2 regions of the Janthinobacterium sp. C22 genome follow, and region 2 is predicted to be linked to the other one. Evidence: riboswitches for the same ligand, from Rfam matches in the RefSeq annotation. Region 2 holds a riboswitch; the other holds the start of a gene.

Region 1 (15,749 bases), 3.0 Mb from region 2:
AAGCTGAGCAGGTCGAGCCGGCCATCGGGACGTTCGCGCGGCGCGTCGTCGCGGTGGATGCCTTGCGATACCTCGACCAGCTGGGCGTCGCGCCCCGGCTGCGGCGCCAGCGCCCGCGCCACCGTGATGCGCTCGGCCTTGCCGCTGCCGAGCATGGCGCGCACGGCCGCGCTATCGATGCCGTAGCGTACGCCCTTGCCCCACAGGTCGGCCACCAGCTCGTCGAATTCGCGGCGCGCCGGCACCTGGCCATCCGCGTCAGGAAGCAATGCTTCAAAGTAAAACTCGGCGCTGTCGCCGCGGATCTTGACCTGTTTATACAGCGCGCGGCGCTGGGGCGGGAATGGCGCCACGCGGGCGGCGATGCGCAGCAAGGCGTCGCCCTTGGGCGCGGCGCGGGGCGTGGGGGCATGGAACAGGGTCAGCAGGAACAAACCGTAATCGAGTCCGGCCAGCAGCTGCCCCGACTGGAACAGCTGGTCGACGGCGGCGCGCAACTGCGCCGGCGCCAGCGACAGGTCGAGACACACGCCCTCGCCGCGCTGGACGAGGCCATGCGGCAGGCTGCCTGCGGGCGCCGCATCAGGAACGGGCGTGTCGTCGTCGCTCACCACTTGCCTCCCCCAGCAACAGATTCAGAGAATTGTCTTATTGCACTATAACAATATCACGGGGCGTGGCGCTGTGCCTGGCTGGACAACAATGTTGAGGGCCAAATGCAGACAGGGCCATGTCTTGCGAGATGGCCCTGTCGGATGAGGTGTGCGATGCCTAGCGGCGCGGCGGATTCGAATAGATGTCCTGGCCCACTTCGTTGATCTGGCGGCGCAGGTCGCGGCGCTCGTCGGGCGTCATGCGGCCCGTGCGGCGCGAAGCGTCGGCGCCTTCGTTGGCACGGCGCTGCTCTTCGGCGCGCGTGTCGAAACTGCGTGCGTCACGCTGTTCGCGCAGTCGCGTATCATTGCTATTGCTGCGCTGTACCTGTTCGTACCGCTGGGCCTGCATTTGCTGCTGGTCGTCACGGCGTGGCGGCGGCTGGTTTTGCGCCAGCGCCAGGCTGGCGGCCAACACGGAACAAACGGCAAATGCGGACAGCACAGTCGTACGTGCGGCGATAGCTGCGCTGGGAGCGGCGTGAATTTTTTAGTAAAGATATTCATTGAGTTCCTCTTCCGCAATGCCGTATAAACTTAAAGCTGATTTCCACTGTGGCCCCAGTGTATGATGCTTTACACGGTGCAGTAAGAGTAATTGGGTAAAGTTTGTAACACTTTGTAATGGGTCGCCACAGCCCCTTGCCGACGCCGCGCGAGGCGTTACTATAGCAACTAATATAAGATAACACGACACCCTAAATGACCACAACCTCCACTACCGGCAGCAATACAACAACGCAATCGATCCACGGCCACCAGGCAAAGATCATGGTGGTCGATGACGATGTGCGCCTGCGCGACCTGCTGCGGCGCTACCTGACCGAACAGGGTTTCAATGTCTTCACGGCAGAGAGCGCGACGGCCATGAACAAGCTGTGGCTGCGCGAACGCTACGACCTGCTGGTGCTCGACCTGATGCTGCCCGGCGAAGACGGCCTGTCGATCTGCCGCCGCCTGCGCGGCGCGGGCGACCAGACGCCGATCATCATGCTGACGGCCAAGGGCGAGGACGTGGACCGCATCGTGGGCCTGGAAATGGGTGCCGACGATTACCTGCCGAAGCCGTTCAACCCGCGCGAGCTGGTGGCCCGCATCGGTGCCGTGCTGCGCCGCAAGGGTCCCGATGAAATCCCGGGCGCGCCGTCGGAAACGCCGCAAACCTTCGAATTCGGCGACTTCGTGCTGGACCTGGGTACGCGCACCTTGAAAAAGAATGGCGAAACGGTGCCGCTGACCACGGGCGAATTTTCCGTGCTGAAAGTGTTTGCCCGCCATGCGCGCCAGCCGCTGTCGCGCGAGAAACTGATGGAACTGGCGCGCGGACGCGAATACGAAGTGTTCGACCGCAGCCTGGACGTGCAGATTTCGCGCCTGCGTAAACTGATCGAACCCGATCCGTCGAGCCCGCTGTTCATCCAGACCGTGTGGGGCCTTGGCTACGTCTTCATCCCGGACGGACAGCCGCGCTGATCGCTGGCGAGGCATGATGAAGCTTGTTCCCGATATCAGCCTGGCGCGGCTGAAAAGCGGCCTGTTCTGGCGCACCTTTTTGCTGCTCGGCACCTTGACCACGGTCAGCATGATCACCTGGATCGGCATGATTTCCGTCATCCAGCGCGAACCGCAGGCGCAGCAGATTTCCGCCCAGATCATTTCCGTCGTCACCATCACGCATGCGGCCCTGACGCACTCGGCGCCCGAGCTGCGCCGCGAGCTGCTGTTCGACCTCGTCAGCAACGAAGGCATCCGCATCTTCTCGCTGGAAGAGGACGACCGCATCGAGCCGCCGCCCGACAATTACCTGATGCCCGAGATCGAGGCGCTGGTAAAGGCCAAGCTGGGCAAGGACACGCGCTTTTCCGCGCGCGTCAACGGCGTGGCGGGCTTCTGGGTCAGCTTCAAGATCGACGACGACGAATACTGGCTGATGCTGGACCGCGAGCGCCTGCGCGGCCTCACGGGCTTCCAGTGGCTGGGCTGGGCCAGCCTGGTATCGCTGCTGTCCCTGCTGGGCGCGGCCATCATTTCCAGCCTGATCAATCTGCCGCTGTCGCGCCTGACGGCGGCCGCGCGCGACATCGCCAAGGGCAAGCAGCCGGCGCCGCTGCCGGAAAAGGGCCCGATCGAAATCATCGAGGCGAACCGCAGCTTCAACCAGATGGTCGATGATCTCAAACAGGTGGAATCGGACCGCGCCGTGATTTTGGCCGGCATTTCGCACGACTTGCGCACGCCGCTGGCGCGCATGCAGCTGGAAGTGGAAATGGCCAACCTGTCGGACGAGGCGCGCGAAGGCATCCAGTCCGATATCGGGCAGATGGACGCCATCATCGGCCAGTTCCTCGATTACGCCAAGCCGACGGAAGCGTCGAGCTTTACCGACGTCGATCTGAGCGGTTTGCTCCACGACATGACGCGCGAAGCGATGCGCCTGCCGGACGTGAAGCTCAACGCCAGCATCGCCGACGGCGCGCATGCGATGGGCAACCCCACCGACTTGCGCCGCGTGCTGAACAACCTGATCGAGAATGCGCGCCGCTATGGCAAGACGCCGGGCAGCGACGTGACGGAAATCGACATCGCCTGCCACGTGCGCACCAGCCACGGCGCGAAAAAGGTCATCATCGAAGTACAGGACCACGGCACGGGCGTGCCGGCGGAAAAGATCGAGCAGCTGATGAAGCCGTTCACCCGCCTCGACACGGCGCGCGGGCAGGCCAACGGCGCAGGCCTGGGCCTGGCCATCGTCGACCGCGTGCTGCTGCGCCACGGCGCCGAATTACAGGTGCGCAACCGCGAAGGCGGCGGCCTGGCGTTTCAGATCAGCTTGCCGGCGGCATAAGCGGCGCTGGTCGGTGTAGGTCGGCTTAGCGCAAAGCGCGTAAGCCGACACCACCAGCGGCCTTGGCCAACAATGTGGCCGGATTACGCGAGGCAAGGCCTCGCTAATCCGACCTACGCCGCCCGATGCAGGCTCCGGCACCTACTGGCGTTTCAGATCAGTTTGCCGGCGGTGTGATTTATTTAGGTTGGATTAGCACGGCATCGCCATGCTAATCCAACGCCAACGCCGCCCGACTGCCATCAGGCCGACGCCTGCTCCTGCACCAGCAATTTGCTCATCAACAATTCCGTCGCCCCGTAGCCATACAGGGAATCGCTTTCCATGCCCGGCGTGTCGAAGGGGATCGATTCCTCGCGGTCCAGCTTGGCCGGATCGGCGTCCGCATAGCTGGCGCGCCAGGCGCGCTGCAAGGATTCATTGCGGCGGATAAACGCCGGCATGGGCCAGTCGTCGCGGTTCCAGTGGCGGCTGTCGCCCAGCAGGGGCCAGCGCTCGTTGAGCAGGGCCATGTCGCCCGTGCGCAGGCGGCGCACGGCCTGTTCCGGCCGCAAGCCTTCCAGTTCATCGAGTGTCGGCAAGACATCGCGTCGTGGTCCGAACATATACGCCAGCATGATGCGCCCGGCAGGCGCCGTACGCGCCACCACGCCGACGGCATAACCGCCGCCCGGCAAAGGCACGGCAAACCAGCTGCCTTCTCGGTATGGTAATGATTTCATTTCTGCAGACTCCCCCAAAATCGTGTTCGGGGCACAGTCTACGCGAAGCAAAGGCCATGTGGCGCATGGTACGCCACAACAACAAACCGATAGTTACAATATTTTCTCGTCATAGTGATACTGGGCAACAATCGGGCCCGCCTTGAACAGCGCCTCCTTCATGGCCGTATCGAGGCGCGCGTCGCGGCGGCGCATCCATTCGAGCAGCATGGCCGCTTCCTTGCGGCTGGTGTCGCCCGCGTGGGCCAGCACGCGGCGCAGTTCGGGGTCGGTGCACGCCTCGAAGCGCTGGCTGTTCAAGTCCAGCGCCTGCAGCGCGGCGATGGCGGCGCCGATGGCGCGGTGCATGTCGAGCGCGGTGGCCGGCAAGCCGGATTCTTCCAGTGGGACGGTGGTCATGCGCATTCCTTTTCGCGTGGTGGTGACATCGGCTGCATTCTCCACCGCGCGGGCGAAAAGCTCAAGCGTCCACGACACGATTTCACCCGTTCGGCCATAATCATGGCTCAGCAACAGCCTACACCTCGGCAGCGGGAGCCCCATGTTCAATTTCGACTTTTACAATCCGACGCAAATCCTCTTCGGCCAGGGCCAGATCGCCGCCATCGCCGGCCTGATCCCGCCGCAGGCGCGGGTCCTGATGACCTACGGCGGCGGCAGCATCAAGCAGAACGGCGTCTACGATGAAGTCAGGGCGGCGCTGGCCGGCCACACGGTGCTGGAATTTGCCGGCATCGAACCCAATCCCAGCTATGAAACCCTGATGCAGGCCGTGGCCATGGTGAAAAGCGAGCGCATCGATTTCCTGCTGGCCGTCGGCGGCGGCTCCGTGGTCGACGGCACCAAGTTCATCGCCGCCGCCGCCCTGCACGAGGGCGTAGCGTGGGACATCCTGGCGAAGGGCGGCAAGATCGTCGAGGCCGCCCTGCCCTTCGGCACGGTGCTCACCTTGCCGGCCACGGGTTCCGAAATGAACGGCTCGGCCGTGATCACGCGCAAGGCCACGCAGGAAAAGCGCTCGTTCATGAGCCGCAAGGTGTATCCGAAATTTTCCGTGCTGGATCCGTCGAAGACGTTCACCTTGCCGCTGCGCCAGGTGGGCAATGGCGTCGTCGATGCGTTTGCGCATGTGATGGAGCAGTACCTGACCTATCCCGTGAACGCGTCCGTGCAGGACCGCTTCGCCGAAGGCATTTTATTGACCCTGATCGAGGAAGGCCCGAAAGCCCTGTCGCACCCGGACGACTACGACGTGCGCGCCAACGTGATGTGGAGCGCCACCCTGGCCTTGAACGGCCTGATCGGCGTGGGCGTGCCGCAGGACTGGTCCACGCATGCCATCGGCCACGAATTGACGGCCTTGTACGAGCTCGATCATGCACAAACCCTGGCCATCATCCTGCCCAGCATGCTGCGCGTGCGCAAACAGGCCAAGCGCGCCAAGCTGCTGCAATACGCGGCCCGCGTGTGGGGCCTCGATGGCGGCGACGAGGATGGCCGCATCGAGGCGGCCATCGCGCGCACGGAATTTTTCTTCCGCCACATGGGCGTCAAGACGCGCCTGGCCGATTACGGCCTGAACCATGCCAGCGTGGACGCCGTCGTGTCCGCCCTGGAAGCGCATGGCATGACGGCGCTGGGCGAACAGCGCGAAGTGACGCCGGCCGTCAGCCGCAAGGTGCTGGAACTCAGTTTATAGATTCGCGCCACACTGTTGTAAAACGGTCGGCCAGGGGGACAGCCGGCCGTGCTTCATGCTAAGCTGTCAGTTCGCTAGGGGTCCTGGAGCAGTCATCCGGGTGAGAGATACCCTTCGTACCTGATCTGGATAATGCCAGCGAAGGAAAGCGCAAAGTACCTCCCTCCTTTGATAGCTCCTGCGTTGGCGCCAGCCGAACAAGCAGCCTGCCGTGCTCTTTCCCAGAGCCGGCTTGAACCACGAGCAATCTATGTCCACACCGAATTTATCTGTTTCCGTCCTGACACTGGCCATCCTGCACGCGTTTGCCGCGCCTGCCTTCGCCGCGAATGACACCACCGAAGCCGCCGACCCGCAGGCGCAAAGCATGGCCGAAGTCGTCGTCACGGCCAGCAAGGCGCCGGCCGCCAAGCGCGCCTCCGTGGGTGGCTTTTCCGACGCGCCGCTGCTGCAGACGCCCGCGTCCGTCACCGTCATTTCGCAAAAAGACATGCAGGACTTGCAAATCCGCAATCTCAGCGATGCCGTCAAGCTCGACGCCAGCATCAACGATGCCTACAACGCCGTCGGTTATGCGGAACAGTTTACGATCCGCGGCTTCAAGCTCGACAACAATTCCAGCTACCGCAAGGATGGCGTGGCCATTCCTGGCGACACGCAAATTCCGCTGGAAAACAAGGAACGCATCGAAGTGCTGAAAGGCCTGGCCGGCTTGCAGGCGGGCGTGGCCGCGCCGGGCGGCGTGATCGACTTCATCGTCAAGCGCCCCACCGCCGCGCCGCTGCGCACGGTGACCGTGGAAACGCGCGAACGGGGCACCTTGTACGGCGCCGTCGACCTGGGCGGACGCCTGGAAGACACGCGCTTCGGCTACCGGGTCAATGTGGCGGCCGAACGCCTGCGCTCCTACATCAAGGGCGCGGACGGCAACCGCAAATTCATTTCCGGCGCCTTCGACTGGCAGATTTCGCCGCAAGCCCTGCTGCAACTGGACGCCGACTACCAGGACAAGGCGCAGGCCACGGCGCCCGGCTTCCAGCTGCTGAACAATAAAACCTTACCGACCGGCATCAGCGCCGACGCCATGCTCAACCTGCAGCCGTGGACGCGCCCCGTGGAAACCGTCACCAGCAATATCGGCCTGCGCTTCCAGTACGCCTTCAATGACGACTGGCACGCCACCCTGTCGGCAAACCAGCACTCGTTCAAGCGCGACGACTACACGGCCTTCCCGTACGGCTGCAGCGGACAGGACCTGTACCCCGGCTTCTGCGGCAATGGCGATTACGACGTGTATGACTACCGCAGCCTGGGCGAGACGAAAAAACCGCTGAGCGCGCAAGCCATGATCCAGGGCAAGTTCGCCACCGGCTCCCTGCGCCATGACTTCACGGCCGGCGTCTCGACCTTCCGCCGCAAGGACCGCGCCGGCCTGTACGTGTACGACTGGGTGGGCGTGAGCAACATCTACCAGCCGCAGATCGTCGGCACGTCGCCCGGCGTCACGGGTCCCGTGCGCCTGGTGCGCAAGGATACGGAAAACTCCGTCTTCGTGCAGGATATCGTCAGCCTGGCGCCGAACTGGAAACTGCATGGCGGCTTGCGCCATATCAATGTCGACGGCTACCAGTACGTGCTGAAGGCCGACACGGAAATCCGCGCCAAGCATGACTTCCTGCTGCCGAACGTCTCGCTCGTCTACACTCCGCTCGACAATGTGTCCGTGTATGCGGCCTATTCGCAGGGCATGGAACATGGCGGCACGGCCGACCGCAAGGCGATGAATGCCAACGAAGAGCTGTCGCCGAGCCGCTCGAAGCAGATCGAATTGGGCGCCAAGATGGATGTGACGCCGGACTTCATGCTGGCGGCCAGCCTGTTCCAGATCCGCAAGGGCCTGGAATTCCAGAATACGGCCGGCTACTTCGTGCGCGAAGGCCAGGCCCAGCACCGGGGCCTGGAATTGTCGGCCCAGGGCAAGGCATCGTCCAACCTGAGCCTGGGCGCTTCCGTGACGGCCCTGAACAGCCAGCAGTCAGGCACGGGCAATGCGGACCTCGACGGCAAGCGCGTGCCCAACGTGCCCGCCTTCAAGGCGGCCGTGCATGCGGACTATGCCGTGCAACAGGTGGCGGGCCTGAGCGTGAATGGCAGCTGGGAATATGCGGGCAAGAAAGCGTTTGAGTACAACAACACGACCTTCGTGCCGTCGTACCACGTGTTCAACCTGGGCGCCGCTTACGCCACGCGCATCGCCGGCACGCGCGCCGTGCTGCGCGCCGCCGTCAACAACGTAGCCGACAAGTTCTACTGGCGCGATGTGACGCCGGAGTCCGACGGCTACCTGTACCCGGGCGCCAGCCGCACCTTCAAGGTGTCGGCGCAGTTCGATTTTTAATTCCTGTAAAGATTGATCCAGGGCGCAAGAGACCTGGCACGGGGACGACGGCGAGGATGGCGAGGAAGCTGGAAATATTTCCTAATAGGAATTGATTTTATTGCTACAATAAATATCATTATTTGCAACTACCCACCCTTGCCGATGCCTACATTGCCACGCGCCTTGCCCTTACTCGTCGCCGTCCTGTTCCCGACTTTGGCTGCCAGCGCTGCCTGGTCGGCAGAGCGACTCATCCCCATCGAACACTTCACCAAGCGCGATGCCGTCAGTAAGCTGCGGCTTTCGCCAGATGGCAAGCATTTGGCCGTGACGGTGCAAGTTCCCCAGGGTGAACGCATGGTTCCCACCATCGGGATCTACAGCCTGCCCGAGATGCAACTGGTCGGCACGCTGCGCCTGCGTATCTTTGAAGTGCCGATGAGCTACTTCTGGCTGAACAACCGGCGCCTCGTCATGCGCAAGGGCGAGGAACAAGGCTCCCTCGAAAAGCCCATGTCGACGGGAGAAATCCTCGCCTTTGACCTCGACGGCAACAAGCAGGAATATTTGTATGGCTATGAAATGTTTCGCTCATCAAGCCGCGGACAGTATCAGGATGATTATGGCTACGCCTATATCAATACCATTCCCCGGCCGCGCACGGGCCATGTCTTTCTGTCCGCCCAGGACTGGGATCGCGACCGCTCGATGCTGTATGACGTGGACAGCAAACAGGGCGTGCGCAAGCTGATCGCCAATATTGCTGCGCCGCGGCTGAGTTACATCTTGCAGAATAATCAGGTGCCACGTTTTGCCTATGGCTGGAACGACGAGCTCACTCCCATCTTGTATCGCTATGACGATGCCAGCAGCGAATGGCGTCTGCATACGATGCAAAAAGGCAGGAATTTCATTCCATTCCAGTTCACGCCGGACGACAGCGCGTTTTTCGCCTTTCAGAACAACGATAACGGCCCGTATTCGCTGATACGTCAAGAACTTGCCAGCGGCAAACAAACTGTCCTGGCGCAGGATGCCGTCGGCGACGTCAGAACTGCCATGCTGGCGCCCGACGACACGCCATTTGCCGTCGTCATCGACATCGGCAGGCCACGCACCGTGTACGTCGATCCTGCCAGCGATAGCGCCAGACTGCACCAGCAATTGAGCGCCTCGTTTCCGGACGATCATGTCCAGTTCATCAATTTCACGGACGATGGCGCCACCTTGCTGTTTGCCGTTTCCAACGACCGCGATCCGGGCAGCTATTACCTGTATCACAAAGCCAGCAACAAGGCCGACCTGCTGTATGCGACCATGGCCGACATCGATCCGGAACAGATGGCCCCGCGCCGGCCGATTGCCTTCAAGGCACGTGACGGACTGGACCTGCATGGCTACCTGACCATGCCGAAGCATGCTCCCGGCGTCAAGCTGCCTCTGGTGGTGATGCCCCATGGCGGCCCGCACGGCATCGCCGACACCTGGTATTTCGATAGCGACGCCCAATTCCTTGCCAGCCGCGGCTATGCGGTGCTGCAGGTAAATTACCGTGGCTCCGATGGTCGCGGCCAGCGGTTCCGGCGCGCCGGCTATCGCCAATGGGGTACGCTGATCCAGGATGACATCCTCGACGGCCTCGCGGCCGTACTGGCGCAGGGTGAAGTCGATGCCAGTCGCGTCTGTTCGTATGGCGCCAGCTTCGGCGCGTATGTGGCCATGATGCTGCCTGTCCGTGCGCCTGGCGCCTTCAAATGCGCGATTGGCTATGCCGGCGCGTATGAACTGAAGCTGCTGCAGGACGCCCCCATGACGCGCCGCCTCAAGTATGTGCGGCGCGAGTTCCAGGACTATCTGGGCGAGGATACACGCGAACTCGATGCCATTTCACCGAGCCAGCAAGCGCAGCGGATCAAGGTGCCGGTGTTGCTCATCCATGGCGACAAGGATGAGACCACGCCGCCCGTGCAGGCCGAGCTGATGCGCAAGGCGCTGATTGCCGCCAATAACGCGCCCGAATGGATGATGGTGGAAGACGAGGGGCATGGCTTTTACAAGACGCGCAACGCCACCGCGATGTATCGGAAACTGGAAGCATTCCTGCACCAGCATATTGGCAGGCCTTAACGCTGCAGGACTGCCGCAGCCCCCGCCATCCAGCCGTCAACCTGCTTCAAGCGCTGCGCGAGTGGACCGTTGACCAGCAGGTAGGCGATGCCGCGCGCGTCCAGCTCGTCGAGCAGATAGCGGTAGATCAGCTGGCGCACGGCTTCCGATTCGCGCTGCAAACCGTCTGGCGTCCAGGGGCTGTCGGGGGCAGTCACGATGGTCGCGTGGTATTGATGGCCGGCGGCCAGCGCCGCCAGTTGCGCATCGGCGCCATTGAAATAATGGCGGCTGTAGACCAGCGTCATCAAGGGCGTCGTGTCGCAGAACAGGAAGTGACGGGCTTGCGCGGCGGCCGCGTCTTCGCGTTCAACTTGCGTACGCGCAATCCCATACTGGTCTTCCGCCACAGGCACCCTGCCCTGCGTGGCGACGAACTCACGTAAATACTCGGGCACCCAGACGGTGCCGTAGCGCTCGGCCAGGGCCGCCGCCAGGGTCGACTTGCCCGACGATTCCGCGCCCAGAATGGCCACGCGCACGCAGCGGCCCGTCACTTGAGGACCATCGCGCCGGGCGCGGCGGGCGCCGACTTCTTCCACGCCAGCAAGCCGATAACGGCCATCACCACGAAGAAGGCGTACAGCACGGCCGTCAGGGTCAGGCCCTTGTGCACATACAGCCACACATACAGCACGTCGACGATGATCCAGGCGATCCAGTTTTCCAGCTTCTTGCGCGACAACAGGAATTGTCCTACCAGGCTGCCTGCCGTGAGGAAACCATCCGCATGGGGCACGTCCGTGTCCGTCGTCGTCAGCAGCCAGGCGATGAGCAGGAAACCCACCAGCCAGCCCGCGGCGCAGGCCAGCCAGCCGCGGCCATCGAGGCGCGTGACGGGCAGGGTCTTGCCGCCGCTGGCCGGATGCAGCCACTGGTACCAGCCCCAGAATGAGACGCTGATGAACAACAGCTGCAGGGCCATGTCGCCATACAGGCGCGACTCGAAAAACACGAAACCATAGGCGGCCGAGGAAATGATGGCGAACAGCCACGCCCAGTGATTCTGGCGGATGTTCAGCGCAACGGTTGTCAATGCCAGGACAAAGGAAATCAGTTCAAGCGGCGTGGTGGCAAAACCCAGCAGGAGAAGCGTATCGTTCATGGGAATCGTGATGAGGCTGGTGGTGCAGTATGCAATACCGGCCATGAATAAGCAAGATTGCCCTTGCCGTCCGCCCCCTCCCCGCCTCAGGCGAAGCCTGCCCTGGCCGCGCGCGCCAGCGAATGCCGCACGATCAGCTTGTGAAACGGGCGGATCAGCAGGATGTAGGCGCGTCCCACCCAGTTGTGGCAATGCACGACGCTGGAGACGGTCACGCTGCCATGGCGGCCAGCGTCGCGGTTGCGCAGCACGGACAGACGGAAGTCCAGGTGGCTGTCGTCCTCGCCCAGGATGATCTCGTCGTCGCTGACGGCATAGATGCGGAAGATGCCGATGCGCTTGCCGGGCCGCGCTTCCATCTGTTTTGCCGTCCGGATGCCGAAACGCGCCACGATGGCGTCGCGCAGCACCATCAGCTTGCGCGCCCAGCCCGGCTGCCTGCCCAACAGCTGGCGCGCCAGGCTCTGCATGTCCATCTGGCGCGCCTGCGCCGTCGGCAAGTCGACGGCGTACGCATCGGCCAGGTTGCTGCCGGGATACAAGGGGGCGATGCTGGCGCCGGGCGGCAAGTCCACGGTGCGGACGGCAATGTTCATCTCATGCATGTGCTCTCCATGTTTTCAGTGATAACATGCCCATCATACACGACAATGTGAACAGCGATAACATAGAATGACAACAACGAGCACCTATCATCACGGCAACTTGCGCGACACCCTGGTCGCCACCGTCATCGCGCAACTGGCGCAGCAGCACGACGCCGCCCTGTCGCTGCGCGAACTGGCGCGCACGGTGGGCGTCTCGGCCGCCGCCGTGTACCGCCACTTCCCCAGCAAGGAAGCCCTGCTGGCCGAGGTGGCGGCGGCCGGCTTCGCCAGCCTGATACAGAAATGGGAAACGCAGCTGCCGCCGCCGGGCAGCCTGGCCGCCGAACAGCGCTTTCAATTGCTGGGCCAGCAATACATCGAATTCGCCCTGGCCGCGCCCGCCCACTACCGGCTGATGTTCGAACACCAGGACGTGCGCCAGTTCCCCGCCCTGCAGGAAGCGGCGCAGGCGTGCTTCCAGTACGTGCTGCAGACGGCGGGCGCGGCCGTGCGCGAAGCTGGCCTCGACCCGCGCTGGGACAAGGCCGCCGCCAGCGCCGGCTGGTCGCTGGGCCACGGCTACGTGATGCTGCTGTTGAGCGGCCGCCTGGCCATGGCGGACGGCGGCGACGCGCTGTCGCCGGCCATGGTGCCGCGCTTCTTCCAGTTGCCGGTGGAGGCGCTGCGGCAGGCCGATGAAAAACAGTGATGGCTGTACAGATGAACAGACATCGCAAGATGAGTCCCCCTACTTGATACATTGTTGATTTATGCAGGATATTTCAATCGACACACTCTCCGTGATCGCCAGGCAATGCATTGCCGTCACGTGCCTGCAACGTTTTTGCCGGCGCTTTGATATGGATCATCCCGCCCTGGCCGCGTTCGCCGCTCACGTGTGGAAAGTGGCGCAACTCGCGCCTGGAGGGTTTGCAGCCTGGGAACGGGGCTTTGCATCCCTGGCGGTGACGGGCATGGGCGATCCCTGGCCGGAAGACGTGCGCGCGGCACTGCCCGGGCACCTGCTGGGCACGCTGGAAGCACTGGTGCAGCATGTGCTGGAAACGAGCGCCTGCACCTGGCATGGCGATGACCTTGCGGCAAGCAGGCGCCAGCTGGAAGCCGTCTTTGCCATCTGCGTCCGGCATGACGTGGCGCTACCGCAGTTTGGGCACTATGCGCAGCACGATGCGGCGCTGCGCGGCGGCTGGGGGCCGGCGCTCACGGACGGGGAAGTGAAGGCCTGGCAAGCCCTGATATAACGTTCACGCCAGAAGGTCTCGGCGCACCTGTTCGAGCAGGCGCTCCTCTTCATCCGTATCGGCATCGATTTGCGTGACCACGGTCCAGAACGGCGCGCACGTCTTGATCTGCTCGAAGGCATGGCTCGTTTCCAGCCGCACCATGGTTTTCCTGAGGCTGTGCAGATAGCCTTCCTCGATGGCGCAGAGCAGCTCGTCATCGGCGGCGTCGATCAGCTCGCTCAGCGCGCCTTCGATCCCTGCATGCCCCTCCTCCCACAATTGCCCGATTTCCGGCACGTCGGCTTCCATGCACTCGTTCGACCAGTCAGGAGGATAGTAATCGCGCGCCCTGTTACCGGGATCGGTATCAAAGCTCAGCGAAATGGACGGGAACGATACGGCGTTGAAGGCAAAGGCTGAAAATGCCTGATCCTTGAAAGCGGACGCGCCCAGCAGCGCCAGCGATGCGCTGGCCAGCCTGAACCAGGTTGCCTCGACGTCGTAGGCTGTTTCAAACGCGTGCCAATCCGGCGGCAAATCGGGAGTCTGGGGCATGGGAACCTGTCGAAAAAGAATAGCGGTGGATAGTGCGCGGAATTATACGTGGCGCAGGCAATGCGGCAGGCCGTGGCGCGTGAACAGTGCGGGGCCATGCCGGGACGGCAAACCGGCGCGACGCAGCGCATAGTTGGCGGCCAGGAAATATGGTTTTTGCAACAGCGAGGCGGCGCTTGGCTGCGGGGTGGCTGGCGGCGGGCGGACACCCATGGCGGCGTCGAGCAGGCTCTTTCGTTGACCATCCCAAGGCGGCAGATCAGCCGGTGGCAATGGCAGGACTTTATCGAGGTTGGGAAAACGGCGATTGGGGTTGAAGCCGAGGGCACGACTAAGTACGCCGTAACGTTCCGCTCGCGCCTTATCAATATACGGAACCAGCATATTTGCGAGATCAAATGGATCTCCGAATTCAATCTTGAGTTTGTTTGCGCATTTCTCGCAGCCCAGCCTTACTCCGGTATGTAATACTTGCAACGCACGTTCTTTGGTTTCAGTTGTTCTTTCCCCATCAGACGTGCCGTCAGGCGTTCTTACTACAACATATAAATAAGATAAATCATATGCGGATGGGCCATATCCCTGCCCCAGCGCGCATTCCATCATCTTGATTGCCACAGGAATGTTCCCCCACATTTCAGCACCTGGATAATCCTTCCCCGCAGTGAGTTTTTCTCCTAAAAAACCCAGCGCTTGCGGGTTACCCATCTGCGCAGCCTTTTGCCAAAAGGCATAAGCACGAGTGATGTCGCCGTTGACTCCGGTGCTATTCGCAAAATACGTCCCCATCCTGTCATAGGCGGCCGGTATGCCGAGCCGCATCGCCTTTTCCACCAGTTGCACCGCTTCTTCCTCACCATATAGAGGATCGCGTCCTTCCACATACAGGCTGGCCAGATTGAGCATCGCCTTCCAGTGCAACCGCTCTGCCGCTTGACGCGTCAGATCAACGATTTTTTTGTAATCGCGGTCTTCCACGGCAATTTCGGGATCTTCCATGGCGCGCGCTTCGAGGAACCAGTCCTCGGCTTGCGCATCAATGGGCGGTACCTTGCTCGCCTCGGTTTCGCAAATGAAGTCGGGAACATGCGGATTGAAAAGCGGCAGGCTTTGGTTGCGTGGCAGGACTTTGTCGTTAGGCATTTTGCAGGCCAGCAGGCAGCACAAGACAATAAGCGACGCGAAGCGTCCTCTCATGGCAGCCATGCTGGATTGATTGCGATCCATTGCCTTATCCAAGAGCAGGAAGGGACGCATCCATCAAATGCCACGTCACGTCGCCATCTGGCAAGTCCAGCTGCCAGTCGCGGCGCGGTCGCGGGAACGGCGCGCCCTGGTTCAGCCACGCCTGCCGCCAGTACTGGTTGACGATGGCCTGCAGCGGATGGTCTGCCGCCACCCACGGTTGCCAGACGCCGCTGACCGGACAGACCTGGTCGCAAGCGCAGTTCAACAAAGGCTCGGGCCGCGCCACCTCGCGCAGCAAACCGCGCGCCGCGCGCGGTTCCACGGCGCCATGGTTGTGCCGCATCGTCAGGCACTGTTCCCACGTCACGGGGCCGTAACGGCTCTTTCCAGCGGCATCGAGCGTGCTGAAATGGCGGAACGCTTCGTCTTCACCGAACAGCCGGGCCGGCTCCGTCAAACCCTGCCCACCGGCGGGTTGCCAGTATGCGGAAAACGGCGCATTCGGCGCGTCGCTGAGCAAGCCGGTGGGACGCAGCGCATAGTCGGCGGCCAGGAAATATGGTTTTTGCAACAGCGAGGCGGCGCTTGGCGGCGGGGTGGCTGGT
Region 2 (15,749 bases):
ATGGCGCACGGCTCCAGCGCGCTGCGACAGGCTGCAAAAAGACCTGCCTGGATGGCAGACACGGACGATGGATGGCACGCGGGGCAAAAAAACGGAGGCCTAAGCCTCCGCAAAAACGCCGTGGTACGGCGTAATGTATTAGTACAGCACGACGGAGCGGATCGATTCGCCGCTCTTCATCAGGTCGAAGCCCTGGTTGATGTCGTCGAGCTTCAAGCGGTGCGTGATCAAATCGTCGATATTGAGCTTGCCTTCCATGTACCAGTCGACGATCTTCGGCACGTCCGTGCGGCCGCGCGCGCCGCCGAAGGCGGAACCTTTCCACACGCGCCCCGTCACCAGCTGGAATGGACGGGTGGAAATTTCCTGGCCGGCCGCCGCCACGCCGATGATGATGGACTGGCCCCAGCCCTTGTGGCAGCACTCGAGCGACTGGCGCATGGTGGTGGTGTTGCCGATGCATTCAAAACTGTAGTCGGCGCCGCCGTCCGTCAGCTGCACGATGGTGTCGACCACGTTTTCCACTTCGTTGGCGTTGACGAAATGCGTCATGCCGAACTTGCGGGCGATGTCCTGGCGCGCCGGGTTGATGTCGACGCCGATGATTTTATCGGCGCCGACCATCTTCGCCGCCTGGATCACGTTCAGGCCGATGCCGCCCAGGCCGAACACGACGACATTCGCGCCCGCCTCGACCTTGGCCGTAAACAGCACGGCGCCCACGCCGGTGGTGACGCCGCAGCCGATGTAGCAGACTTTATCGAATGGCGCGTCTTCGCGGATCTTCGCCAGGGCGATTTCCGGCACCACGATGTAGTTCGAGAAAGTGGACGTGCCCATGTAGTGGAAGATGGGCTTGCCGTCGATGGAGAAGCGCGAGGTGGCGTCCGGCATCAGGCCGCGGCCCTGCGTCGAGCGGATCGATTGGCACAGGTTGGTTTTTTGCGACAGGCAGAATTTGCACTGGCGGCACTCCGGCGTGTACAGGGGGATGACGTGGTCATCCTTCTTCAGGCTTTTCACGCCCGGGCCTACGTCGACGACGATGCCGGCGCCTTCATGGCCGAGGATGGACGGGAAGATGCCTTCCGGATCGGCGCCCGACAGGGTGTAGTAATCGGTATGGCAAATGCCCGTGGCCTTGATTTCGACCAGTACCTCGCCCTCGCGCGGGCCGGCCAGGTCGACTTCTTCGATGGTCAACGGGGCGCCCGCCTTCCAGGCAATCGCTGCTTTGGTTTTCATGTGTGTCCTGTCTATGGTTGAACCAGGCGCGCCAGCGCGCCGTATCGCCACATCATAGCAAGGCAGGCATGCGGGCGCGAGAGGATACGCTTACTTGGTCTTTGCCCGGTTCAAAAATGCGCCATGCAAGCCGTTCAGGGTTTCCTCGGCCAGCAGCAGCTGGCTGGCGATTTCATTGATCTTGCGGCGGCTGGAACGGGCGTGGTCGCGCAGCACCTCGAACGCCGTGTTGCGGTCCGTCTGGAATTTGCCCATCAGCAAACCCACGGCCAGGCTCGTTTCACGGCCGGCGGCCAGCGCCGCATTCAGGTTCAGCTCGGTGCGCCGCAGCTGGCGGATCTCGTCCGCACGGGCCAGGCCCGCTTCGAACGCGGGCATCAAACGGCCTTCATCGACGGGTTTGACGACATAGCCGACGGCGCCGTAGGCGGCCGCCTGCTTGCCCGATTCGCTGTCGCCGCTGCCGGACAGGAACATGAACGGCACGGCCGTCTCGCCATGCAGGCGCTTGGCCAGTTCCAGGCCGGACATGCCCGGCATGTGGATGTCGAGCAAGGCCAGGTCCGGCTCGCGCTGGGCGATCAACTGCAGCGCCACTTCGGCCGAATGGGCCAGGGCCGTTTCATAACCGGCATGGCGCAGGACTTCGCCGAGGAATTCCAACAGGAGCTGGTCATCGTCAACGATCAGGATAAGGCGTTTCGCGGCGGCTGGCTGACTCATGGGTGGGGGACCTCGGTAATGAATGATGTTCTTATTATATGCCGATTATTGCCCCAAACCAGCCCTGCACGTCCATGCTCATACCGCGAACAAGTGGTTGAATTGCTGCACCGCAATATTCACATCGTCCGCCTCGTATGCATTGTTAAAGACGCTGCTGATGGCGGCCACCATGTCGGCGCCACGCGCCACCAGCGGCGCCGCGTTCTCCGGCGTCATGCCGCCGATCACCACGCACGGCAAGGCGATCTCGCGCTTGGCCTGCAGCACGATATCCAAGGGCGTGGTCACCGGATACTTTTTCACCAGCGAGGGATAAAAACCGCCGAAGGCCACATAGCTGGCGCCGCCCGCCTCAGCCGTCCGTGCCAGGGCCATGTCGCCATAGCAGGAAGCGCCGACGATCTTGTCCTTGCCCAGGCGCGCGCGCGCCTGCGCCACGGACGCGTCCGTGCCGCCCACGTGCACGCCATCCGCGTCGAGCTCTTCGCACAGTTCGATAAAATCGTTGATGATGAAGGGCACGCCATACTTGCGGGCCAGGGCCAGCAAGGCGCCCGCCTGCTCGCGCCGCTGCTGCGCGTCGGCGCTCTTGTGGCGATATTGCAGCAGGGCCACGCCTGCCTGCAAGGCTTGCTCGCTCACGTCGAGCAGGCGGTCGGTGTCGTCCCAGTTCGGGGTAACCAGATACAGTCCACGCATGATATTTCCTTATTGAATGAATCGTTGCGGCATGAGTTGACCTGGCGCAATCGCATACGCGCCGGCCAAGGCCGCATGACAATAGCTTTGCGCCAGATCCAGCGCTTCAGGCAGCGCCTGTCCCAGCGCCAGATGCGCCGCGATGGCCGAGGCCAGGGTGCAGCCGCTGCCGTGAAACTCGCCGGGCAGGCGCGGCCAGCGCCATTCGCGCTCCCCACCGACGCTATCGAACCAGCGGTTGACGACCGTCTCGCCCTCGCCATGGCCGCCCGTCACCAGCACGTGCTGGCAGCCTTGCGCAAGCAAGTTTTCCTCGCCGCCGAAGGCCGCCGCTTCCGGCCCGTTCGGTACGATCACGGTCGTCACCGGCAGCAAGGGCGCCAGCGCCAGCACGGCATCGTCCCGGCTGAGCACGTCGCCATGGCCGCTGGCCAGCACGGGATCGAGCACCACGGGCAAGCTTGGGCGGGCCAGCAGCAATTGCGCGATCAGCTGCGCAATGACGGTCGCATTCGCGGCGCTGCCGGGAATGCCGATCTTCACGGCATCGATGGCGATCTTGTCGATCAGCGCCAGCGCCTGCCGGCGCAGCAGCTCCGGCGCCACCGGCTCGACAGCAAACACGCGGTCATTGTCCTGCACCGTCAGCGCCGTAATCACGGGCAAGGCATGCGCGCCCTGCGCCGCAATCGCGACAATATCGGCGGCGATGCCGGCCCCGCCCGACGGGTCGACGCCGGCAAACACGAGCACGGTGCGGTGCATCGGCACCATCACGCCAGGCGGCCCGCCATCGGCGACGATGGGGAAGCGGCGAATTTGCGCGGCATGCGTCCCGCCAGGAACGCTTCGCGCCCGGCCCGCACGGCCAGCTTCATGGCGCGCGCCATGCGCACGGGGTCGCGCGCACCGGCAATGGCCGTATTCATCAGCACGCCATCGCAGCCGAGTTCCATGGCAATGGCTGCATCCGACGCCGTGCCCACGCCCGCGTCCACCAGCACGGGCACCTTCGCCTGGTCGATGATCAAGGACAAATTCCACGGATTCAGGATGCCCATGCCCGAGCCGATCAGGGACGCCAGCGGCATGACGGCCACGCAGCCGATGTCTTCCAGAATCTTCGCCTGGATGGGGTCATCGCTGCAGTAGACCATCACGTCAAAGCCATCCTTGACCAGCGCCTCGGCCGCGATCAGGGTTTCCGGCATGTGCGGGAACAGGGTCTTTTCATCGCCCAGCACTTCCAGCTTGACCAGGTTGCGCCCGCCCAGCAGCTCGCGCGCCAGCTGCAGGGTGTACACGGCATCTTTCGCGTTGTAGCAGCCGGCCGTGTTCGGCAGTATCGTGTACTGGTCGGGCGGCACGAAGTCAAGCAGGCTAGGCGCATTCGGGTCCTGGCCAATGTTGACCCGGCGAATCGCCACCGTGATGATCTGCGCCTCGGCAGCGTCCGTCGCTTCGCGCGTCTGCGGCAAATCCTTGTACTTGCCGCTGCCCACCAGCAAGCGCGATTGGTATTGTTTGCCTGCGATGGTCAGCAGGTCGTCATGTGTTGCGGTAATCATGTGCTTTTCCTTGTCTATTCTCAACTTAGCCGCCGCCGATGGCGCGCACGATCTCTACTTGGTCTTGCGTTTGCAAGACCTGTCCCGGCCACGCCTTGCGCGGCACGACGTTGCGGTTGACGGCCAGCGCCAGCGCCTGGTTTTCCAGCGACAGCGCGGCGATCAATTGATCGAGTGTCTGCCCGGGCGGCACCTGGTGCGGCGCGCCGTTGAGCGTGATGGATATCAATGCAGGCATCACGCTCTCCTTCAGACCTTGCGGTACAGCTCGGCGCCGTTCTTGATGAACTCGATGGCCTTGATTTCCATGCCCTGCTGGAGCGCCTTGTCTTCCGCGATGCCCATGCCGGCCGCGTATTCGCGCACTTCCTGCGTGATCTTCATCGAACAGAAGTGGGGGCCGCACATGGAGCAGAAATGCGCCACCTTGGCCGAATCCTTGGGCAAGGTTTCATCGTGGAATTCGCGCGCCTTGTCCGGGTCCAGGCCGATGTTGAACTGGTCGTCCCAGCGGAATTCGAAGCGGGCTTTCGACAGGGCATTGTCGCGGATCTGTGCGCCCGGATGGCCTTTCGCCAGGTCGGCCGCATGCGCCGCAATCTTGTAGGTGATGATGCCATCCTTGACGTCCGCCTTGTTGGGCAAGCCCAGGTGCTCCTTCGGCGTCACGTAGCACAGCATGGCCGTGCCGTACCAGCCGATCATGGCCGCGCCGATGCCGGACGTGATGTGGTCGTAACCGGGCGCGATGTCGGTCGTCAATGGCCCCAACGTGTAGAACGGCGCTTCGCCGCACTGCTCCAATTGCAAGTCCATGTTTTCTTTAATGAGTTGCATGGGCACGTGGCCCGGGCCTTCGATCATCACCTGCACATCGTGTTTCCAGGCAACCTGCGTCAGCTCGCCCAGGGTCTTCAGTTCGCCCAGCTGCGCTTCGTCGTTGGCGTCGTAGATGGAGCCGGGGCGCAAGCCGTCGCCCAGCGAGAACGACACGTCGTACGCCTTCATGATTTCGCAAATCTCTTCGAAATGCGTGTACAGGAACGATTCCTGGTGGTGCGCCAAACACCATTTGGCCATGATGGAGCCGCCGCGCGAGACGATGCCCGTCAGGCGCTTGGCCGTCATCGGCACGTAGCGCAGCAGCACGCCCGCGTGGATGGTGAAGTAATCGACGCCCTGCTCGGCCTGCTCGATGAGGGTGTCGCGGAAGATTTCCCACGTCAGATCTTCGGCCTTGCCGTTGACCTTTTCCAGCGCCTGGTAAATCGGCACGGTGCCGATGGGCACGGGGCTGTTGCGCACGATCCATTCGCGCGTCTCGTGGATGTGTTTACCCGTGGACAGATCCATGACGTTGTCGCCGCCCCAGCGGATGGCCCAGGTCATCTTTTCCACTTCCTCGCCGATCGACGAGGTGACGGCGGAATTGCCGATGTTTGCGTTGATTTTCACCAGGAAATTGCGGCCGATGATCATCGGTTCGACTTCCGGATGGTTGATGTTGGCGGGAATGATGGCGCGGCCGCGGGCGATTTCCTCGCGCACGAATTCCGGCGTGATTTCCGCCGGGATGCTGGCGCCGAAGGACTGGCCCGGATGCTGGCGGCCCATCAGGTCGGCCAGGCGCTCGCCCATGGGGCCGGAAGCTTTCAGTTCGCGCAAATACTCCTGGCGGCGCATGTTTTCGCGGATGGCGACGAATTCCATTTCCGGCGTGATGATGCCTTGGCGCGCGTAATGCATCTGCGTGACGTTCTTGCCGGCGATGGCGCGGCGCGGCTTGCGGTGCAGATTGAAACGCAGCTCGGCCAGCTTCGGGTCCGCCAGGCGGGCGATGCCGTAGTCGGAGGTGGGGCCGGGCAATTCTTCCGTGTCGGCACGCTCCATGATCCACGGCAGGCGCGGCGTGTCGAGGCCGGAGCGGATGTCGATCTGCACGTCCGGATCCGTGTAGGGGCCGGAGGTGTCGTACACGTAGATCGGCGGATTCTTTTCGCCGCCGAACGACGCTTCCGTGTCGGACTGGCTGATTTCGCGCATGGGCACGCGGATGTCGGGGCGGCTGCCTTCGACGTAGATCTTGCGCGAATTGGGCAGCGGCGCGATGGCGGCTTCGTCGACCGTGGCGGTGGCGGAGAGGAATTTCGGGTTGGCGTTCATTTTGGCTCCTTGGCTAGACTATTTTTAAGCCTGGAGCCAGCTAAGGAGGTTCGGAATTACGCACGCGGAAAGGCGGGGTGCGTTCATCCTAAAGCTTCCCTTCGCTGGCATTATCCAGATCAGGTTCGGAGGGTATTTCTCACCCGCGCTTGCACTGTGTTTTCACAGCGAAAGGCAGGACCCCTAGCGTTTGCCGCCTTGCGGCAGCGAGCCAATTATACGCGGTTCGCGCCGCGTGGCCAGATGATTTCTTGCCGGTGTCGTGTTTGCGCATCTGCTGCAATGCAGCAGACGGCGTCACGCTTATTTCTTCTTGCCCCAGCGCCAGGCGGTCGGTTCGCCCTTCAGCTGGCAGATGAAAATGAGCACGGCGACGATGGCCACTTCATACACGATATAGCCGACGAGCATGGTTTGCGGCGGGAACAGGAAGGCGCCGCAGGCGAACAGCGCCAGCGCGGCCAGGAACACCAGCCAGCCCTGCCAGGTGATGGGCAAGCCCCAGCCCCAGCCATAGGTCTTGGCGGGGAACCAGTAGGAGGGAGATTTGTCAGTCATGATTTTTCCTGGTCAATATCAATACCGCCAAGTATAAATCACGCTCCCCGCAAGCGCTCCGTGACATCGAGGCCGATGCCGCGGTAGCCGATGAAGCGGCTGCCATTGTCGAACATCGGTTCGCCGCTGACTTGCAGATACTGCGTGCTTCCGTCGAGGTTGGTGCGGCTGTAGATGAAATCGAGGAACGGTTCGCGCGCGGCGATCTTGGCGTCGAGCAAGGCGCGCTCGGTGGCGTTCCAGCGCTGCGGCTCTTCCTCGCTGCCGATGCCCAGCATTTCAGCCACGGGGCCGGAAAAGCGCGTCAAATTGCCCTGCGCATCTTGCTCCCAGTACCAGTCGGACGACAGTTCCGTGAAGCGCTGGAAGCGCGCTTCGCTTTCGCGCAGCTCCGCCGTGCGATCTTCCACCATCTGTTCCAGCGACTTGTTGTATTCGGCCAGCTTCTGGTACAGCAAGCGCACTTCCAGCATGTTGTGGATGCGCGTCTTGACTTCCACCAGGTCGAAGGGCTTGCTGACGAAATCCTTGGCGCCCGCCTGCAGGGCGCGCAGCTTGTGGCCGGGCTGGGCCGTGATCACCAGCACGGGCAGGTAGCTGCCCGCCTCGATGTCGCGCAAACCTTCCATGACTTCGAAGCCATCCATTTCCGGCATCTGCAGGTCGAGCAGGATCAGGTCGTAGCGGTGCTGCTGGTGCAGCGCGCGCACGGCTTGCGGGTCCATCGTGGAGGTGATGCGCGTGTAGCCGGCATTGCGCAGCACCTGTTCCAGCAGCATGACGTTGGCCTCCTGGTCATCGACGATGAGGATGCTGGCGTTCAGGATCTCGGTGGCTTGAAGCATGGCGGTATTCCTAAAATTGAGTGCTGAATCAGCGTATTGCGTGAGTGTCGTCGGCCAGGCCGTGCGCGGCTGCATGGTGCAGGGCCACGTCGAGCGCGTCCATGAATTCGACGACCTTGATCGGCTTGGTCAGATAGCGGAAGAAGCCCGCTTGCAAGCCTTTTTCGATGTCGCGCGGCACGGCGTTGGCCGACAGGGCCATGACGGGAATGTGGCGGGTGAGGGGATCATCATGCAGGATGTGCAGCGCGCCGTAGCCGCTGATGCCGGGCAGGTTGATATCCATCAGGATCACGTCCGGCTGGTAGGTGCGCGCCAGGTCGATGCCCAGGTGCGCATCGATGGCCGTCAGCAGTTTCAAGTCGCTGCGGCGGGCGATCAATTGCTCGACCAGCGCCAGGTTGGCGGGATTGTCTTCCACGTACAGCAAGGTGCGCAGGCTTTCCTGCGGTTCCTGCACCTGCGGCAGCGCATCGCCGTCGCCCAGCACCAGTGCCGGCGCGCTGCTGGCGGCCAGCTCGAACCAGAACGTGGTGCCCACGCCGACGGCGCTGTCGACGCCGATGGTGCCGCCCATCAATTCGACCAGTTGCTTGGTGACGACGAGGCCGATGCCCGTGCCCTCTTCCGTGCTGTTTTCCTGTCCCAGGCGATTAAACGGCTGGAACAGCTGCGCCACCTGGGCCGCGTCGAGGCCGGCGCCGCTGTCGCGCACGCTCACGCGCACGCGTTCGCCATGCCCGCTGCATTCGACGGTGACGGCGCCGCCGCCCTGGTTGTATTTGATGGCGTTCGACAGCAGGTTGATCATCACCTGTTTTACGCGCGTGCGGTCCGCATGCACATAGAAAGCCTTGCCGCAGCGGGGAAAATGCATGCGGATGCCGCGCTTTTCCGCCTGCGGCGCGATCATGGCCTGGCAATCCTGCAGCACGTCGAGCAGCGACATCGCTTCCTGCGACAGCGTGACCTTGCCCGATTCGATCATGGCCAGGTCGAGAATTTCATTGATCAAGCGCAACAGGTACCAGCCGCCCTTGAGGATTTGCTCGATCGAGCGCTGCTGCGGCGGGCTCGGCGGCGGCACGTCGGACGCCATCAGCTGGGCGAAACCCAGCACGGCGTTCAAGGGCGTGCGCAATTCATGGCTCATGCTCGACAGGAATTCGGACTTGGCGCGGTTGGCCTTTTCCGCCACCAGGCGCGCCTTCTTCAGCTCGGCATTGTTGGTTTCGACCAGCGAGCGCGTATCGCCTGCTGTTCGCGCAGGCGCTGGTCCAGCAGCGCCTGTTCCGCCTCGACCTGCTTGCGCACCGTGTTGTCGGTGCCGATCAGCAGATAACCGATGACCTTGCTCTGCGCGTCGCGCAGGGCCGTCACGGAGACGATGGCGGGGAAGCGGCTGCCATCCTTGCGGATGTAGGTCAGCTCATAGATGTCTTCGATGCCGCGCGTGGCCTTGAACACGAGCGCTTCCACGCCCGGCGTGATGACGGTGTCGAGCTCGGCGCTGAGGGCGGCCGCGCGGGTGACGATTTCTTGCGCGTCGGAAATACCGGCCGGCGTCAGCTTGTCCACCACATCGCTGGCTTCATAGCCGAGCATGCGTTCGGCGCCCACGTTGAATATCTGGATCACGCCCTGCGCATCGGTGGCGATGCACGAGAAGTTGGCGCTGTTGAAAATCGCATCCTGCAAGGCACCCGCCTTGAGCAGCTGGCGCGGCAGGCTGGCCGACACCGTGCGCCGGTACAGCGCCACCAGCATCAGCAACAACAGGCATACCAGGGCCTCGATCAGGATCGCCGCATCAAAAGGCGGCGCGCGCCAGGCCAGCACGCCGATGACCACCAATACGATGGCGCTGAACGCGAACGCCAATGCCATGGGCCAGCGCGACGGGGCGCGGTTAGGGTTATTTTCAACTGAGTGCATGGGTAGCCTGGGCTATGACAACAATAAAAGAGAGGGAAATGCGGCGCCTAGCGGCCTTGGCGCTGGCGCACGTCCGACAGCAGGCGCGTAAATTCCTTCTTGACGACGCCATAGCATTCGCACACCTGGCCTTCGAGGCCGGCGCGGTCCTGCACCGTGATATGGCCGCGCCGGTAACTGATGAGGCCGCGCGCTTGCAATCGCCCCGCCGCTTCCGTCACGCCTTCGCGGCGCACGCCCAGCATGTTGGCGATCAGTTCCTGCGTCATGGTCAGCTCGCGGTTCGGCAGGCGGTCCATGGTCAGCAGCAGCCAGCGGCACAGCTGCTGCTCCACCGTATGGTGGCGGTTGCACACGGCCGTTTGCGACATTTGCGTGATCAGGGCTTGCGTGTAGCGCAGCAGCAAACGCATGACGGGGCCGGCGCGGTCGAATTCTTCCATCAGCAGATGGGCCTTGAGCCGGTAGCCGACGCCGCCCGTCTGCACGACGGCACGGCTCGGCGTCGAGTTACCGCCCATGAACAGCGACACGCCCACGATGCCCTCGTTGCCGACGCCGGCAATTTCGGACGAACCGCCGTTTTCCAGCAGGTAATGGATGGAAACGATGGCCGTGGTGGGAAAATACACGTGCTGCAGCTTGTCGCCCGAGTCGTAGATCACGTCGCCCAGCAGCATGGAGACTTGCTCCAGATGGGGAGCCAGGCGCGCGAAATCGGCGTCGAGCATGGCGGCGAGCAAATGGTTTTGATTCGGGTTGTGCAGCTGGGCATGCGGACTCGACATGGGCAGTTTTCCTGGTTTCCAGTCGTCAGCTAGGGGGAGATGAAAGGCGTCCGAACGAGGGTCGCCATGGTGTGCAGCGTAACACACTGCTTGCACGGTGGCCCGACTATATTTCTTGTTGGCATCAACGTCCGTTCGGTACCGAACGGACCCTGCGGCGCCTGCCGCCCTACAGTCAGTCACTGCCCGGCCTGCCTGATCATGGATCGGCACCGGCGCCGCCACGGGACTCATCATGCAATCATTCTTCAAGCGCATCTCCATCTCCGTCTCCACCTCGGCCCTGATCACCCTGGCGGTCGGCCTGGGTCTGACGGCGCTGTGCTACGTCTCGGCGCGCCAGATCGAAGGGGAAAGCGCTCGGCTCCTGCTGCAGTACCACGCCAGCGGCCACACGCTGGGCGCTGCCCTTTGCCGGCCAAGGGTATGACCTTGGATGCCAACCATCGCGGCTCGCTGTACGTGTTGCTGGGTGGAATGTTGTCGAGCCTGCTGGCCACGGCGTATGTATACCAGCTGGTGTCGCGCAATTCCGTGATTGCCCGCATCACGGGCGAACGCACGGCGGCCTTGCAGTTTGCCAATTTGCGCCTGTCCGAGGACATCGCCGCGCGCATGCGCAATGAAAAGTCGCTGCGCTTGCGCGAACGCATCATCGAAGTCTCGGCCAACGCCATCATCCTGTGCAGCGCCGACGCGCCCGGCTACCTGATCGAATACGTCAATCCCGCCTTCGAACGCATCACCGGCTATGCCGCCGGCGAGGTCATCGGCCAGCGCCTGGAAGACTTGCAGGGGCCGGAGCACGCACGCCAGGACATGCATGCGATCAGCGTGGCCTTGAGCGAACAGCGCGAAGGCAAGGCCATCGTGCGCAATTTCCGCAAGGACGGCAGCACCTATTGGAGCGAGCTGTTCGTCGCGCCCGTGCGCGACGATGGCGATGGCCCCGTCAGCCACTTTGTCGTGGCGCAATACGACATCAGCACCGTCATGCGCTTCGAGCAGGAACTGGAATTCCAGTCGCGCCACGATATCCTCACTGGCCTGGCCAACCGTCTATTGCTGCGCGAGCGGCTGGAACAGGCGATGGCCGTGGCGCGCCGCAGCACCCTGCCCCTGTGGGTGGTCTTCATCGACCTCGACCGTTTCAAGTTCGTCAACGACACCCTGGGCCACGACGCGGGCGACACCCTGCTGAAACTGATCGCCGACCGCCTGCGCGCCGCCACGCGCGAAGTCGACACGGTGGCGCGCCTGGGCGGCGACGAATTCGTCTTGCTGCTGCCGCAACACGCCAACAGCGACCCGGGCCAGCTCATCCTGCAGCGCGTGCTGGACGCCGTGGCCCAGCCGCTGCTGGTGGGCGGCCATGAATTCTTTCTCACGTGCAGCATGGGCGTGGCCAGCTATCCCGACGATGGCGACAGCGCGGAAACCCTGATCAAGCATGCCGACATCGCCATGTACCGTGCCAAGGAACAAGGCCGCAACCACTGGCAAAGCTACGCGCCGGCCATGAATGCCGACATGCTGGCCCGGCTGGGTCTGGAAAGCGAGTTGCGCCATGCGCTCGAGCGTGGCCAGTTCCACCTCGTGTACCAGCCGCAGGTGGAGCTCGACAGCGGCAAGATCGTCGGCATGGAAGCGCTGCTGCGCTGGCGCCACCCCACCCTGGGCGCCATCGCGCCCGGCGAATTCATCCACCTGGCCGAGGAAATGGGCTTGATCGTGCCCATCGGCGCCTGGGTGCTGCAGACGGCGTGCGCGCAAGCGCGGGCGTGGCAACGGGCGGGACTGGGCGGCTTGCGCCTGGCCGTCAATTTGTCTGCGCGGCAATTCCGGCAAAGCGGCTTGCTGCAATCGGTGCGGGAAATATTGGCCGTGACGGGTCTGGAAGCGCGTTTCCTCGAGCTGGAACTGACGGAAAGCATGATGATGCAGGATGTGGAACAGGCGATCGTCACCATGGGCAAGCTCAAGGCGCTGGGCTTGCAGCTGTCGATCGACGACTTCGGCACCGGTTATTCGAGCCTGGCGCACCTGCGCCGCTTCCCCATCGACGTATTAAAAATCGACAAATCCTTCGTCAGCGACCTCACGCACAGCGACGACGACGCGGCCATCGTGCAAGCCATCATCGCGCTGGCGCACAGCCTGCGCCTGGACGTCATCGCCGAAGGCGTGGAAACGGCGCAGCAGCTGGCCTTCCTGCGCCAGCACGGCTGCGACCAGATGCAGGGCTATCTGTTCAGCCGTCCGCTGGCCGCGCCCGCGTTCGAGGAATTATTACGCCAAGGCAGCATGTTGCCTGCCCTGGCGATGGTTTGAGCAGGCGTTAAAACGCGTGGCGCAAGCCGATGTTGAACGCGCGGTTGCCCGTGCCCACTTCCGTGGCGTTGCCCACCATGTAGGCGGCGTCGTTGCGGTTGCGGATATGCGCGCAGGCAACATATACCTTGCTGCGCTTGGACAAGGCGTACGTGGCGCCGATGGCCAGCTGCTGCGCATCGCGGTTGGCGCTATCGCGGTCATCCTTGCGCACATACGAGGCCAGCAAGGTCGTCGCACCGAGCGGCACGGACACGCCGACGATGGCGTCGCGGCTGTCGCTCGACTGGGCCGGCGCCTGGGCCGCGCCATATGGGTTTTCCGCGAAGAACATGCTGCTGCCGTCGCCCGTGTTGCGGCCATAGCCGGCAAACGCCGTGGCCACGCCGAAGTTGTAGTTGCCGGCCAGGATAGTGTTGTTCACGTTGGCCTTGCCCGGCTCGCCGGCACGGCTCTGGCGCGCCAGGCGCAAGGTCAACGGACCGTTGACATAGCCCAGGGCCAGGCCCAGCGAGCGCTGATCCGCCGCCACACCCGTGTGTTCGCCGGCGCCATACATGACGGTGGCCGTCACGCCGCGCAGCTCGGGCGAGGTGTAGCGCACGGTATTGTCGATGCGCGTGGCCGAATAGCCTGCCAGGTTGGTCGCCGCGCCGGCCAGGCCGCCCTCGAACGGATCGGCCACGTCGGTCAGCGCCTGGCTTTGCAGATTGTACTGGCGGCCCACGGTCAGCATCCCCAGCGGGCTGTTGAGGCCGACAAAGGCCTGGCGGCCGAACAATTGCCCCGCCTGGTCCGAGCGGCCCGTGTCGCTCAGGACGCCCGCTTCCAGGGTGAACACGGCTTGCCAGCCGTCGCCCAGCGACTCCGTGCCGCGCAGCCCCAGGCGCGAACCGGCCGAGACGCCGCTGGTGAGCTTGCTGACGCCGCCTTCCTGCACCAGGCCCGCGTCCATCAGGCCATATACTTCAACGGACGACTGGGCGTGGGCGGCGGGCATGGCGCCCAGGGTGGTGGCAAGGCCGGCAACGATGGCGATTTTTTTCATGATGATTTCCTTGTAAAAGCGAAACCAGGAAAGCGGCGGCCACGGCAAGGCCGCAGGCGGCAAGGCGCCAAGCGGGGTGTGCCGTATCAAAAGACGACGCGCCGGACAACAGATCCTGGCTAAGCTGTGGCGGCGCGGCCCATAGAGACGATGGCGCGCGGTGGTCCGCCGTGAATGGTGCACCGCTGGCGGTGCGCGTGGCTCAGGCGCCCGGCCCGCAGGGGACGCGCTGAAAGTGGCTGGCATCGCTGATGCGCTGGCCGTGAGACGCGGACGAGTGCTGGATATGAAACTTTAATGCAACCGCGTCTGCTGGCGCCGTCCGCAAGGATGGGGCAGGAGGCGCCGAGGCCGGCATTATAACATCGGCAGCACGCTTATCTCCGTTCTGTTGCGGCCAAACGGCCCGCAAAGCCGCCAAAACACTGAAAAAGACCGCTTGCCACGCTGCAGGCGTTGCCGCGTCATCTATAATGGTTCCTTTTGCCAATCACACGCCAAATCATGGAATTAGCCAAGTCTTTCGAGCCCGCCGACATTGAACAATTCTGGCGCACCGAGTGGGAACAGCGCGGTTACTTTACCGCCACCCTCGATGCCGGAAAACCTTCCTTCAGCATCCAGTTGCCGCCGCCGAACGTCACCGGCACCCTGCACATGGGCCATGCGTTCAACCAGACCATCATGGATGGCCTGACCCGCTACCACCGCATGCTGGGCCACAACACGGCCTGGATACCCGGCACCGACCACGCGGGCATCGCCACGCAAATCGTCGTGCAACGCCAGCTGGACGCGCAAAAGATTTCGCGCCATGACCTGGGCCGCGAGAAATTCGTGGAAAAAGTGTGGGAATGGAAAGAAAAATCCGGTTCCATCATCACCGGGCAGATGCGCCGTCTGGGCGCCTCGGCCGACTGGCAGCGCGAATACTTCACGATGGATGAACCGCGCTCGAAAGTCGTCACCGACGTCTTCGTGCGCCTGTTCGAGCAAGGCCTGATCTACCGCGGCAAGCGCCTGGTCAACTGGGACCCCGTGCTGGGCACGGCCGTATCCGACCTGGAAGTGGTGTCCGAGGAAGAAGACGGCTCCATGTGGTACATCCAATACCCGCTGGCCGACGGCAGCGGTTTCCTGACGGTAGCCACCACGCGTCCTGAAACCATGCTGGGCGACGTGGCCGTGGCCGTCGATCCGACGGACGAGCGCTACACGGCGCTGGTGGGCAAGATGCTGAAATTGCCGCTGACGGACCGCGAAATCCCCATCATCGCCGACGAATACGTCGACAAGGAATTCGGCACCGGCTGCGTGAAGATCACCCCCGCGCACGACATGAACGATTACGCCGTGGGCCAGCGCCACAAACTGGCGCAGATCGTCATCCTGACCCTGGACGCGAAGATCACCGACGACGCGCCGGAAGCGTATCGCGGCATGGACCGCTTCGCCGCGCGCAAGCAGATCGTCGCCGACCTCGACGCGCAAGGCTTGCTGGAACAGGTCAAGCCGCATAAATTGATGGTGCCGCGCGGCGACCGCACGGGCGTCGTCATCGAGCCGATGCTGACGGACCAGTGGTTCGTCGCCATGAGCAAACCGGCCCCGGAAGGCACCTTCTTCCCAGGCAAATCGATCGCGGAAACGGCGCTGGACAAGGTCGCCAATGGCGAAATCAAGTTCGTGCCGGAAAACTGGAGCACCACCTACAACCAGTGGCTCAACAACATCCAGGACTGGTGCATCTCGCGCCAGCTGTGGTGGGGCCATCAAATCCCGGCCTGGTACGACGACGCGGGCAATATCTTTGTTGCGAAAACGCAAGCCGAAGCGGAAGCCA

The links. Region 2 has a riboswitch for thiamine pyrophosphate ahead of thiC (phosphomethylpyrimidine synthase ThiC). Riboswitches for the same ligand answer to the same signal wherever they lie in the genome.
Region 1: another riboswitch for thiamine pyrophosphate. It lies ahead of ACRHIG_RS12665 (TonB-dependent siderophore receptor); the one in region 2 lies ahead of thiC (phosphomethylpyrimidine synthase ThiC).

Annotation. Positions count from the first base shown of each region.
Region 1 is NZ_CP193659.1:2,730,053-2,745,801, reverse strand. Features, by position in the region: gene ACRHIG_RS12700 (flagellar assembly protein A) at 1-611, opposite strand, end outside; gene ACRHIG_RS12695 (hypothetical protein) at 772-1,098, opposite strand; gene ompR (osmolarity response regulator transcription factor OmpR) at 1,425-2,126, shown strand; gene ACRHIG_RS12685 (sensor histidine kinase) at 2,140-3,498, shown strand; gene ACRHIG_RS12680 (Imm26 family immunity protein) at 3,741-4,220, opposite strand; gene ACRHIG_RS12675 (ferritin family protein) at 4,314-4,619, opposite strand; gene ACRHIG_RS12670 (iron-containing alcohol dehydrogenase) at 4,762-5,919, shown strand; TPP riboswitch at 5,986-6,083, shown strand; gene ACRHIG_RS12665 (TonB-dependent siderophore receptor) at 6,170-8,317, shown strand; gene ACRHIG_RS12660 (alpha/beta hydrolase family protein) at 8,330-10,426, shown strand; gene ACRHIG_RS12655 (AAA family ATPase) at 10,423-10,962, opposite strand; gene pnuC (nicotinamide riboside transporter PnuC) at 10,959-11,570, opposite strand; gene ACRHIG_RS12645 (DUF2867 domain-containing protein) at 11,657-12,175, opposite strand; gene ACRHIG_RS12640 (TetR/AcrR family transcriptional regulator) at 12,243-12,866, shown strand; gene ACRHIG_RS12635 (hypothetical protein) at 13,018-13,419, shown strand; gene ACRHIG_RS12630 (hypothetical protein) at 13,423-13,956, opposite strand; gene ACRHIG_RS12625 (tetratricopeptide repeat protein) at 13,999-15,183, opposite strand; gene ACRHIG_RS12620 (tetratricopeptide repeat protein) at 15,188-15,749, opposite strand, start outside.
Region 2 is NZ_CP193659.1:6,438,466-6,454,214, forward strand. Features, by position in the region: gene ACRHIG_RS30225 (S-(hydroxymethyl)glutathione dehydrogenase/class III alcohol dehydrogenase) at 139-1,245, opposite strand; gene ACRHIG_RS30230 (ANTAR domain-containing response regulator) at 1,336-1,968, opposite strand; gene thiE (thiamine phosphate synthase) at 2,047-2,670, opposite strand; gene thiD (bifunctional hydroxymethylpyrimidine kinase/phosphomethylpyrimidine kinase) at 2,680-3,444, opposite strand; gene ACRHIG_RS30245 (thiazole synthase) at 3,444-4,238, opposite strand; gene thiS (sulfur carrier protein ThiS) at 4,264-4,467, opposite strand; gene thiC (phosphomethylpyrimidine synthase ThiC) at 4,488-6,401, opposite strand; TPP riboswitch at 6,481-6,596, opposite strand; gene ACRHIG_RS30260 (hypothetical protein) at 6,705-6,959, opposite strand; gene ACRHIG_RS30265 (response regulator) at 6,998-7,804, opposite strand; partial or broken gene ACRHIG_RS30270 (hybrid sensor histidine kinase/response regulator) at 7,833-9,739, opposite strand; gene ACRHIG_RS30275 (Crp/Fnr family transcriptional regulator) at 9,787-10,527, opposite strand; gene ACRHIG_RS30280 (hypothetical protein) at 10,763-10,957, shown strand; gene ACRHIG_RS30285 (putative bifunctional diguanylate cyclase/phosphodiesterase) at 10,960-12,858, shown strand; gene ACRHIG_RS30290 (porin) at 12,866-13,906, opposite strand; gene ACRHIG_RS30295 (valine--tRNA ligase) at 14,411-15,749, shown strand, end outside.